Regions from separate parts of the Methylocystis sp. genome, predicted to be linked through region 1. Evidence: predicted binding sites of a transcription regulator. Region 1 holds the regulator's gene; each other region holds the start of a gene.
The links. The regulator LexA, encoded in region 1, represses DNA repair genes until DNA is damaged. The targets are predictions, from matches to a motif close to TGTTCNNNNTGTGTTCNG.
Positions count from the first base shown of each region.

Region 2: a site for LexA is predicted at 1,629-1,646, ahead of AB7I51_RS11280 (ATP-dependent helicase). Genes of this name have one in related genera too.
Region 3: a site for LexA is predicted at 1,301-1,318, ahead of recA (recombinase RecA). Genes of this name have one in related genera too.

Region 1 is NZ_JBFWVN010000065.1:8,200-11,309, forward strand. It holds gene AB7I51_RS15605 (ComEC/Rec2 family competence protein) at 1-959, shown strand, start outside; gene lexA (transcriptional repressor LexA) at 1,117-1,827, opposite strand; gene AB7I51_RS15615 (helix-turn-helix domain-containing protein) at 2,168-2,728, opposite strand; gene AB7I51_RS15620 (hypothetical protein) at 2,757-2,963, shown strand.
Region 2 is NZ_JBFWVN010000032.1:26,275-29,384, forward strand. It holds gene AB7I51_RS11270 (hypothetical protein) at 1-728, shown strand, start outside; gene AB7I51_RS11275 (GIY-YIG nuclease family protein) at 721-1,455, shown strand; gene AB7I51_RS11280 (ATP-dependent helicase) at 1,695-3,110, shown strand, end outside.
Region 3 is NZ_JBFWVN010000006.1:61,113-64,222, forward strand. It holds gene recA (recombinase RecA) at 128-1,192, opposite strand; gene AB7I51_RS04535 (DNA/RNA non-specific endonuclease) at 1,634-3,110, opposite strand, start outside.

The DNA.
Region 1 (3,110 bases):
GCGTCGTCGAACGCCTGTTGCACGGGCCCGGCGCGGCGATCTTCGCGACATTATGCGCGACCTCGGCGACCGCTTCCTTCATGGCGAATGATTTTCATGAGCTCAGCCCCTATGTGCTGATCGGCAATCCGCTGACGCTCGCCATCATCGAATTCTTCGCGGTTCCCTGCGCGCTTCTCGGCGCCGCGCTCTATCCACTCGGCCTCGACGGATTCGTCTGGCGCTACCTTAAAATGGGCATCGACCTCGTGACCTATCTCGCGGGGCTCATCGCCAGCGCCCCGGGCGCGAGCCTGCCGGTCAAAGCCTTCGCGCCCTGGGCGATTATTTTTCTAACGCTTGCGGTGTTGTCGCTCGTTTTGTGGCGAACATGGGCTTGGCGCGCCCTCGCCATTCCTCTTGCATTCATTGGATTGATGGGTGCGACGGGCGGCGCGCCGTTCGACCTCGCCGCGCCGGCGACCGGGGAATCGGCGGCGCTGCGCCTGTCGTCGGGACAGCTTGCGGTCTTGGGACAAAGGCCGAGCGCTTTCGCCGCCGAACAATGGCTGCGCGCCGACGGCGATGCGCGCCTCGCCTCGGACGCGAAGGGCGGCGTCGCCTGCGATGATTTAGGTTGCGTCGCCAAGTCGATCGACGGTCGCTTCGTCGCGCTCGTCGCCGAGCGCGGCGCCTTCATTGAAGACTGCGCGCGCGCCGCCGTCGTCATCACGCCGCTCTATGCGCCGTTAGGATGCGCGGCGCCGATCGTGATCGATCGCCGCAAGCTGAGCGAAACGGGGGCGGTGTCGCTACGCTTCAAGGGTGCGGAAGTTGAATGGACGACGGCGCGCGCCGTCGACGAGGACCGGCCATGGTCGCCCGCGCCGCGCCAGCGGAGCAAGCCGGCGTTCCCTGCGCCGCTCAGCGATGAAGAGCGCAATGAGGAAGACGCCCGCGCGATGGAGCCGCTCGAATAGAGACGCGCTGCATGCTCTTTGTTTTGTCATTCCCGGCAGGCCGAAGGCTTGACCGGGAATCCAGGGGCAAAGGCATGAATGGTGAAGTTGCTCTGGATTCCCGATCGCGCGCAAAGCGCGCGTCGGGAATGACAGGCTTCGCCAAAACGCGCCGCAGCTAATATTTCCGCAAAAGGCTCACGAGCTTGCCTTGAATCCGCACGCGGTCAGGACCGAAGATGCGCGTCTCGTAAGCGGGATTCGCCGCCTCCAAAGCGATCGACGCGCCGCGTTTGCGCAGGCGCTTCAGCGTCGCTTCCTCATCGTCGATCAGCGCCACGACGATATCGCCGGTGTCGGCGTTGTCCTGCTTCTTGATGACGACGGTGTCGCCGTCGAGGATTCCCGCCTCGATCATCGAATCGCCGCGCACTTCGAGCGCGAAATGCTCGCCGCTCATCAGCAGGTCGGGCGGCAGATTGATCGTATGGCTGCGGTTCTGGATGGCTGAGATCGGCGTGCCGGCGGCGATGCGTCCCATCACCGGAATGGCGACCTGCTGATCGCTCTCGTCGTCGAAACGCTCATTGAGCGGGCGCACGCGGCCGAGATTGCCTTCGATGACCGAGGGCGCGAATTTGCCGCTGCGCCCGACGGCGCTGCGCGGCGTCGCCGATTCGGGCAGGCGCAGGACCTCGAGCGCGCGGGCGCGATTGGGCAGGCGACGGATGAAGCCGCGCTCTTCGAGCGCGAGAATCAGCCGATGAATGCCGGACTTCGACCGCAGGTCGAGCGCGTCCTTCATCTCGTCGAACGACGGCGGCACGCCCGATTCCTTCAAGCGCTCATGGATGAAGCGCAACAGGTCGTTTTGCTTTTTGGTCAGCATCGCCGCTCCGCCTTGCAAGCCCAATCGTCGATTTTCGCTGCGCTGCAGCTTTTGGCTCGATAAACTAAACAAATCATGAACGAACGATATACGTTCTCACTGCGTTCTGCAAGTCTTATGTTCACGCTTTGGTTAAGCGATCATCGCGGTGGAGCGGGCAGAATTATTTGTCGCGCGTGAAAAATCGCTTTTTGTCGCGCTACGCTTAGAAACACTGAAAAAGCAATAGGGTAGCGCGGCGGGTATTGCGGAACCGCTTGCGGAACATCTCAGAAATATTGTTCGGAGGCGGAATGTATTAGATATCAAAGGGTTCCTGCGCTTTGCATTGCGGAACATTTCATTGTGCAATATCGATTGCGGAACCTATTGCGGAACCTTCCGAATTCGCCTGGAGGATGTCACGGATTTCCATTGGGCTGATGAAGTCCCCGTTGTATGCTCGATGAACTAAAGCAACGACATTCTCTGGTGAAAGATGTTCACCGGCTATATCTGAAACTCTATCCCGTATTATCCGAGCGATTGCATCTTCATGCCTTGATAGCCTGAACGAAAGTTCGTTTAATTCATCTTTATTTGCTTCATTGAATAGTTTAGAAATAGCATTCAAGTAAGATATACGACAAATATCATATAATTCGTTCGATCGCGTGAGGCGCTCAACGAGCACGTCTGTATATTTAACTCCTGTTAATTGCTCAATTTCAGCATGTTTTTTGAATGGAATACTCCCCCGTCGCCGCCAAGTTGCGATTGTGCTCTTCCCAAGATTGAGGCGGATAGCAAGGTCTTCATCTCGCGTGAGGTTCAGAGCCTTCTTCACGCGATCAATAAAATCTTCCGCTGGATTTGCCGTCGCGCCTCTTGACATGATTTCATTTTGCAATCTAGGTTGCATAACGAAGCAATCCTAGAGACACCTCACAATGGGCGATCCTTCCGCAGACTTGTTGCTACAGGCCCGCATTGGGTTCTTACAGCAGGGAAGCTCTTTGGCGAAATGGTGTTCGGAAAACAAGATCACCCGCCAATGGGCCACCGCTGTCCTGACGGGACGTAGGAACGGACCCGCAGCAAAGACGCTACGTGAAAAAATCATTGTTGCCGCGACGCTCAAAGGGAAAGCCGCCTGATGTCGGGCAAATGGGTCGACACCGCCACAGTCGCGGAGTTCCTCGGCCTCTCTGATCGGGCTGTCAGAAAAGGCTTGGCTATGGGTCGACTGTGTCGCCGGCCCGTCCGGAGTCGCCGAATAAAGGGCGTTGGTGGCACATCTGGGG
Region 2 (3,110 bases), on a different contig from region 1:
TATTCCGAGGCGCCATTCAGCAGGTACGCGGCGAATTCTCGGCGACGATGCGAGAAAAGCGAGAATTCGTCCAGCATGTTCTCAATCACATGGAAGATCGCGGTTTTATCGCGAGTTGGGATCGCACAAGGCGAGGCGTTCTGCATGACTATGTTGTGAAACTAAAGAGCGGGCGCATCGCGATCATAGATTTGAAGGGCTGCTTGGATGGCGATAACACCAAGCTTTTCCAGCGTCCGAGCAGCGCCGACGAATTCGTCATTTGGAACTTATGCACCAATGTTGGCGCCGACCCTCGGCGTAATACTTGGTCCGGCGTTCATACGCGCATCAGCGCCGAAATCATCGCGCGCAACCAACTCGTTGACGGGTTGATCATATGGGACATGATGTGTGGAACTATTGGGCGTTCTTGTCCAAAGGTGGCGTTGGATAGTGAGGTCGACAGAAGGACGCTTATCGGCCCATTTTGCTCGCCGCCACCGTGCATATATTTTTTACCTGGTTCGATTCCGTCTGCCGACAATCTATGGGTCGCCGCTCAGTCACTATCAAACGTCGAAATTCTTGATGCGTTTCATTCGTGCTTTGGGGGCCGTGATGACGAGCTCAACCATGTAAGCTTTGATATTGAGTTTCATGGAGAAGAGACGATGCGGCGTACGACCATCAAACGTGGTGGAATTGTTCAGCACTCTTCTGAGATGACGGCGATCCGACGTGGCTAACGACTCCGATCACCGCGCGCCGCGTAACCCGGACTTCGTGAATTTTCCTCCATTTGAAACGGAAGATTTGCGGGCCAACTTGACGAGGTTTCTGGATACGCCGTTCGATGATGGTTCAGGGAATTTGTCCAAGGTCGGTCACTACAAGTGGGGCGTTTACGCATTCTTCGATTATGATGGCGAACCGATCTATGTCGGCCAAACGAACGAGATGCTGCGCACGCGAATCCGCCGTCATCTTACCAACCAGCGTACTGATGCTGTGGCGATGTCGGTGCTCGACCCGTTTGAGGTTCTGGAGATCGAGGTGTGGCCGCTATCACAATTTCAAAAGACCAACCGCTCAGACATTAGCGCTCGGCAACATTTGGATGCCCTGGAGCGCTCGATAACGCAGCGTGCAATTGAGCAGTCTGAGTTCAAAGCAATCCTGAACGAAAAGGACCCGCCGGCCGGATCCCTTGTAGTGGAGACGCCGCGATCGTTGAGGGGTCGAATCGTATCGGATCGCGTCTATGAGCTAAGATCCCATCCGGACTTCAGGATCGCCCGAAGGGCGCTCATTATATCGCGTCTTGCGCAGGTGATTGCGGAACGAAAAGTGCAAGGAGGCCTCCGCCGCGTGCTGCAAACCCAAGCGTTGCGTCTCCAGTGGCTTGCGGCACGTCGTTACGATGCGCTGGGCGGCGCGGCGTCTGTCGGACGTGGCGGTGACGAAGACATTTAGCTCGTGCAAAATCTTCATAACACATTGTTTTACTTCTATAATCAACGTTATGCGAATATGATTTGTCAAACACAAATTCGACGTCGCCGCATCAGCACGCGAGTCGTGGTCCGGAGGCGCGTCGGCGAAGCCAAATCCGCAGCGGCGCCCTTTTTTCATAACGTCGGGGCGTTGCGAACAAAACGAGAAATGTGGTTCAGTCATCCCCTTAGCTCTGCCCCGATTCGCGAGCGTCACCCGTGGCCCACCTCGAAAGACTCAACCCCGAACAGCGGCGGGCCGTCGAACACGGCGTCCGCGAAAAGGAGTGTGTGCTCGGCGGGCCGCTCCTTGTCATCGCGGGAGCCGGGTCCGGAAAGACCAACACCCTCGCCCATCGCGTCGCGCATCTGATCGTCAACGGCGCCGACCCGCGTCGTATCCTGCTGATGACCTTCTCCCGCCGGGCGGCGGCCGAGATGACGCGGCGCGTCGAGCGCATCTGCGCAGAGGCGTTGGGAGCGAGCGCTGGAATTATGACCGAGGCGCTCGCTTGGGCGGGAACGTTTCACGGGGTCGGCGCTCGATTGTTGCGCGAGTACGCCAGTGAAATCGGGCTCGATCCCGATTTCACGATCCATGATCGGGAAGACTCCGCCGATCTCATGAATCTCGTCCGGCACGGGCTCGGCTTCTCGAAGACGGAGAGCCGCTTCCCGACCAAGGGGACTTGCCTCGCCATCTATTCCCGCGCCGTCAACGCGGAGGCGCCGCTCGACGACGTTCTCGAAGGTTTCTTTCCCTGGTGCGCCGGCTGGGGCGCTCAGCTGCGCGAGTTGTTCGCAGCCTATGTCGCCGCCAAGCAGGCGCAGAACGTTCTCGACTACGACGACTTGCTGCTCTATTGGGCGCAGACCTTGGGCGAGCCGGCTCTCGCGGAGGAAATCGGCGGAAGGTTCGATCACGTCCTGGTCGACGAATATCAGGACACGAACCGTCTACAGTCCTCGGTCCTGCTGGCCATGAAGCCCGGGGGGCGCGGCCTCACCGTCGTCGGCGACGACGCTCAGTCGATCTATTCCTTCCGCGCCGCGACCGTGCGCAACATTCTCGACTTTCCGAACGCCTTCAGCCCTCCGGCCGACGTTGTCACCCTCGATCGCAACTATCGCTCGACGCAGCCGATTCTCGCCGCCGCGAATGGCGTGATCGAACTCGCCTGCGAGCGTTTCACCAAGAACCTCTGGACGGAACGCCGGTCAGGGGAGAAGCCTCGGATCGTCACCGTGCCTGACGCCGCCGACCAGGCCCGCTACGTCGTCGAGCGTGTCTTGGAGGACCGGGAAATCGGCGTGCGCCTGCAACAACAGGCCGTGCTGTTCCGCGCCTCCCATCACAGCGGCCCGCTCGAACTGGAGCTGACGCGCCGCAACGTTCCCTTCGTCAAATTTGGCGGGCTGAAATTCCTCGACAGCGCCCACGTCAAGGACCTGCTCGCCCTGCTGCGATTCGCGCAGAATCCGCGCGACCGCGTTGCCGGCTTTCGCCTTATGCAGCTCCTGCCGGGCGTGGGTCCGTCGTCGGCGCAGCGCGTCCTCGACCTGATGGCGGAACAGGCCGATCCGTTGTCCGCTCTTGCGGACATTCCGCCGCCGCCGCGTTCGGGCGACGATTGG
Region 3 (3,110 bases), on a different contig from region 1:
ATGACAGTTTCGGCGGCAAACGGCAATGGCGGGAAACGCGCCGAACGATCGGCGCGCGGCGGTCGTTGGTCGCGACATACCCGAAGCCGCGGTCAGGCGAGATTCGGCCGAGAGTCGGCGACGAGGCCTATTCCTCGTCGTCCTGCGCCGCTTCGAGAATGCGTTCGGCGATCAGCCCGGCGTTTTCGCGGATCGCCTGTTCGATGCGCTGCGCCGCTTCGGGATGCTGCTTCAGATAAGTCTTGGCGTTCTCGCGGCCCTGGCCGAGCCTCTGGCTGTCATAGGAGAACCAGGCGCCGGATTTCTCGACGACCCCGGCCTTGACGCCAAGATCGATCAATTCGCCCATCTTGGAGACGCCTTCGCCATACATGATGTCGAATTCCACCTGTTTGAACGGCGGCGCGACCTTGTTCTTGACCACTTTGACGCGGGTCTGGTTGCCGATCGTCTCGTCGCGCTCCTTGATCGCGCCGATGCGGCGGATGTCGAGCCGCACCGAGGCGTAGAATTTCAGCGCATTGCCGCCGGTGGTCGTTTCGGGCGAGCCATACATCACGCCGATCTTCATGCGGATCTGATTGATGAAGATGACGAGCGTGTTGGAGCGGGCGATCGAGGCGGTGAGCTTGCGCAGCGCCTGGCTCATCAGCCGCGCTTGCAGGCCGGGCTGCACCTCGCCCATCTCGCCCTCGATTTCCGCGCGGGGCGTCAGCGCCGCCACCGAATCGACGACGAGCACGTCGACGGCGCCGGAGCGCACCAGCGTATCGGTGATCTCTAACGCCTGCTCGCCGGTGTCGGGCTGGGAGATCAGCAATTCCTCGAGATTGACGCCGAGCTTGCGGGCGTAGACCGGATCGAGCGCATGTTCGGCGTCGACGAAAGCGCAGACGCCGCCCGCCTTCTGCGCCTCGGCGATGACATGGAGAGTGAGGGTGGTCTTGCCGGAGGATTCCGGCCCGTAGATTTCAACTACCCGGCCGCGCGGCAGGCCGCCGACGCCAAGCGCGATGTCGAGCCCGAGCGAGCCGGTGGAAATCGTCTCGATCTCGACGGCCTTCTGGTTCTTGCCCAGCCGCATGATCGAGCCCTTGCCGAAGGCGCGCTCGATCTGCGACAAAGCGGCGTCGAGCGCCTTGGTCTTGTCCACGGACGTCCCTTCCACGAGGCGGAGGTTGGCTTGGCTCACGGCTGAAAATTCCTTCTGGCACGGTTACGTAGGCGCAGGCAATTGCTGCGAGGGCGCCAGCGCGTAAGCGGCGAGGGGAGAATGGCCGCGCTTGACCCTGACGCCAAATGTGCATGATTTGTTCTTTTTTGCCAAGTTCTTTTTTGTTCATAACGGGCGGGAGCCGTCGCCTTAGAAGGCGAACGGGCGCACTGGACGCAAAGGCGCAGAGCCGCATTATCGGCCGGCTCGCCTTGTCAAATATCGCCTCGGTCGTTTTGGAGTGCGCCGCCTCTATAGGAGTCGCGCCACTCGAGCGCTCGCGAAACGCGCCACCTTACAGCCGGCGTTCCCGGCGTCATGCCGCGCTTTCGCGGAATCGATGGCGCTCGCTTTCCATCGTCCCGCGACGACCGTGCTCCGTCCGACGACGATCGCCCATCCGCTGGCGCAGGGCGGAACCTAAATTCGAATGTCGCTAAAGGACTCGATGCGACGGGCGCCGACCGTCGCGGCTTCCTCTCTGTCCGCGTCCATCAACGGTCCGAAGTCCAGCTGCGTCAGTTTCGAAATGTCGGCGACCGACACCTGAAACACTTTGACGTCCTCGTCGGTGAATCTTTCTTCGATGCGATCAATGTTCAAAATTAAATTTCGCTGGCTCATGATGAACGCCAGGATTTTGAGTCCGTCATCCTCCCTGGTGACGAGAATTTTCCAAAAATACTTTGGTATGGGGAGGCCCCCAAACTTCGGATCCGTATGCGCGGGAGCGTTGGGATCGGGCAATTGGCTTCCCTCCGCGTCCGGCCCGTCGAATATTGGCCCATTCATGACGATGCCCTTTTCGCGATTGCGCAGCAATGTGTCGCGCGTGTAATCCTCAAGACCGAGCCACAATCTCCTTCCCTGATTGAACGAAAAGAATTGCGGCGAGCAATTGGTGAAGTGGAAAGAGTCGTTGCCGTGCTCTTTCGCTTCGTCGACGCTGCTCCCCCATGTCGCGTCGAGCCGCCGAACCAGATGGCCTCGATCGAACGGATTGGCGGTCCGGTCGGCCTCGAATGTCGATTGCCGGCCATAAAATTCATTGCCGGTCTGAAATGCGGCGTCGATCCGCGGATCGAAAAACCAAGAATCGCCCATGCGCCTGCCGACATCTTGCTGCTCGCTTGCGTCGATGTTGACGACGCTGAAAAATGCGAGCTTTCGCCGCTTGTTCATAACGACGCTGTAATTGAAATATTTCAGCTCCGACTGCGCGGCTTTTCCCTTGAGGGTCGCGACCTCCGATTTCAGAGAAGCGGGGATTTTTGGAAGCGGCACGCTAAATTTGCCTGAACCCAGAAAATTCGGCTGATATCCAGGCCGCGAGCCCAAGGTGGTTTGATCGATTGTCACCGCCTCCACGGTCAATGCGTCCAGAGCTGGGACGGGGATCGCATCGGCTTTGCCGGTCTCGACGGGGCTAATGGTCGCTTTCGGACTGGTCGCCGCCAATCTGCGTAGCTCGATCGGGATACGAAGGGGCACGACAAGGGAGGCTGTTTCGCCGTCGTCCTCGATCCACATTTCGGCGCGTTCGTTCTTCGCGGCGATTGGCGCCATGACAGACCTTTCGATCGTCGCTTGCGCGCGTTCTCCGCTTTCCAGCGCCGCCTTCACGAGAGGATGCGAACCCATGGAGGCCTTAAGGTCCGCAACAATTGAACTGACCCGCGCGCCTTCATTCGCGATCCAGTCGATCGCCGTTTCGTCCCTCGTCTGGTTCCAGACCGTGCCGTCGATGCAAAGGATTTCTCCTTTGGCGTTCTTTTTCGGGACGCCGCTGTGATGAAGCGCGACGACCTGCCAAAAGCGATTGAAGGCGGGCGATCCTGACGATCCGCTCGTTGTGTCGGTCATATACCAGACGAAGTCGCCGAAATATTTGAGGAGC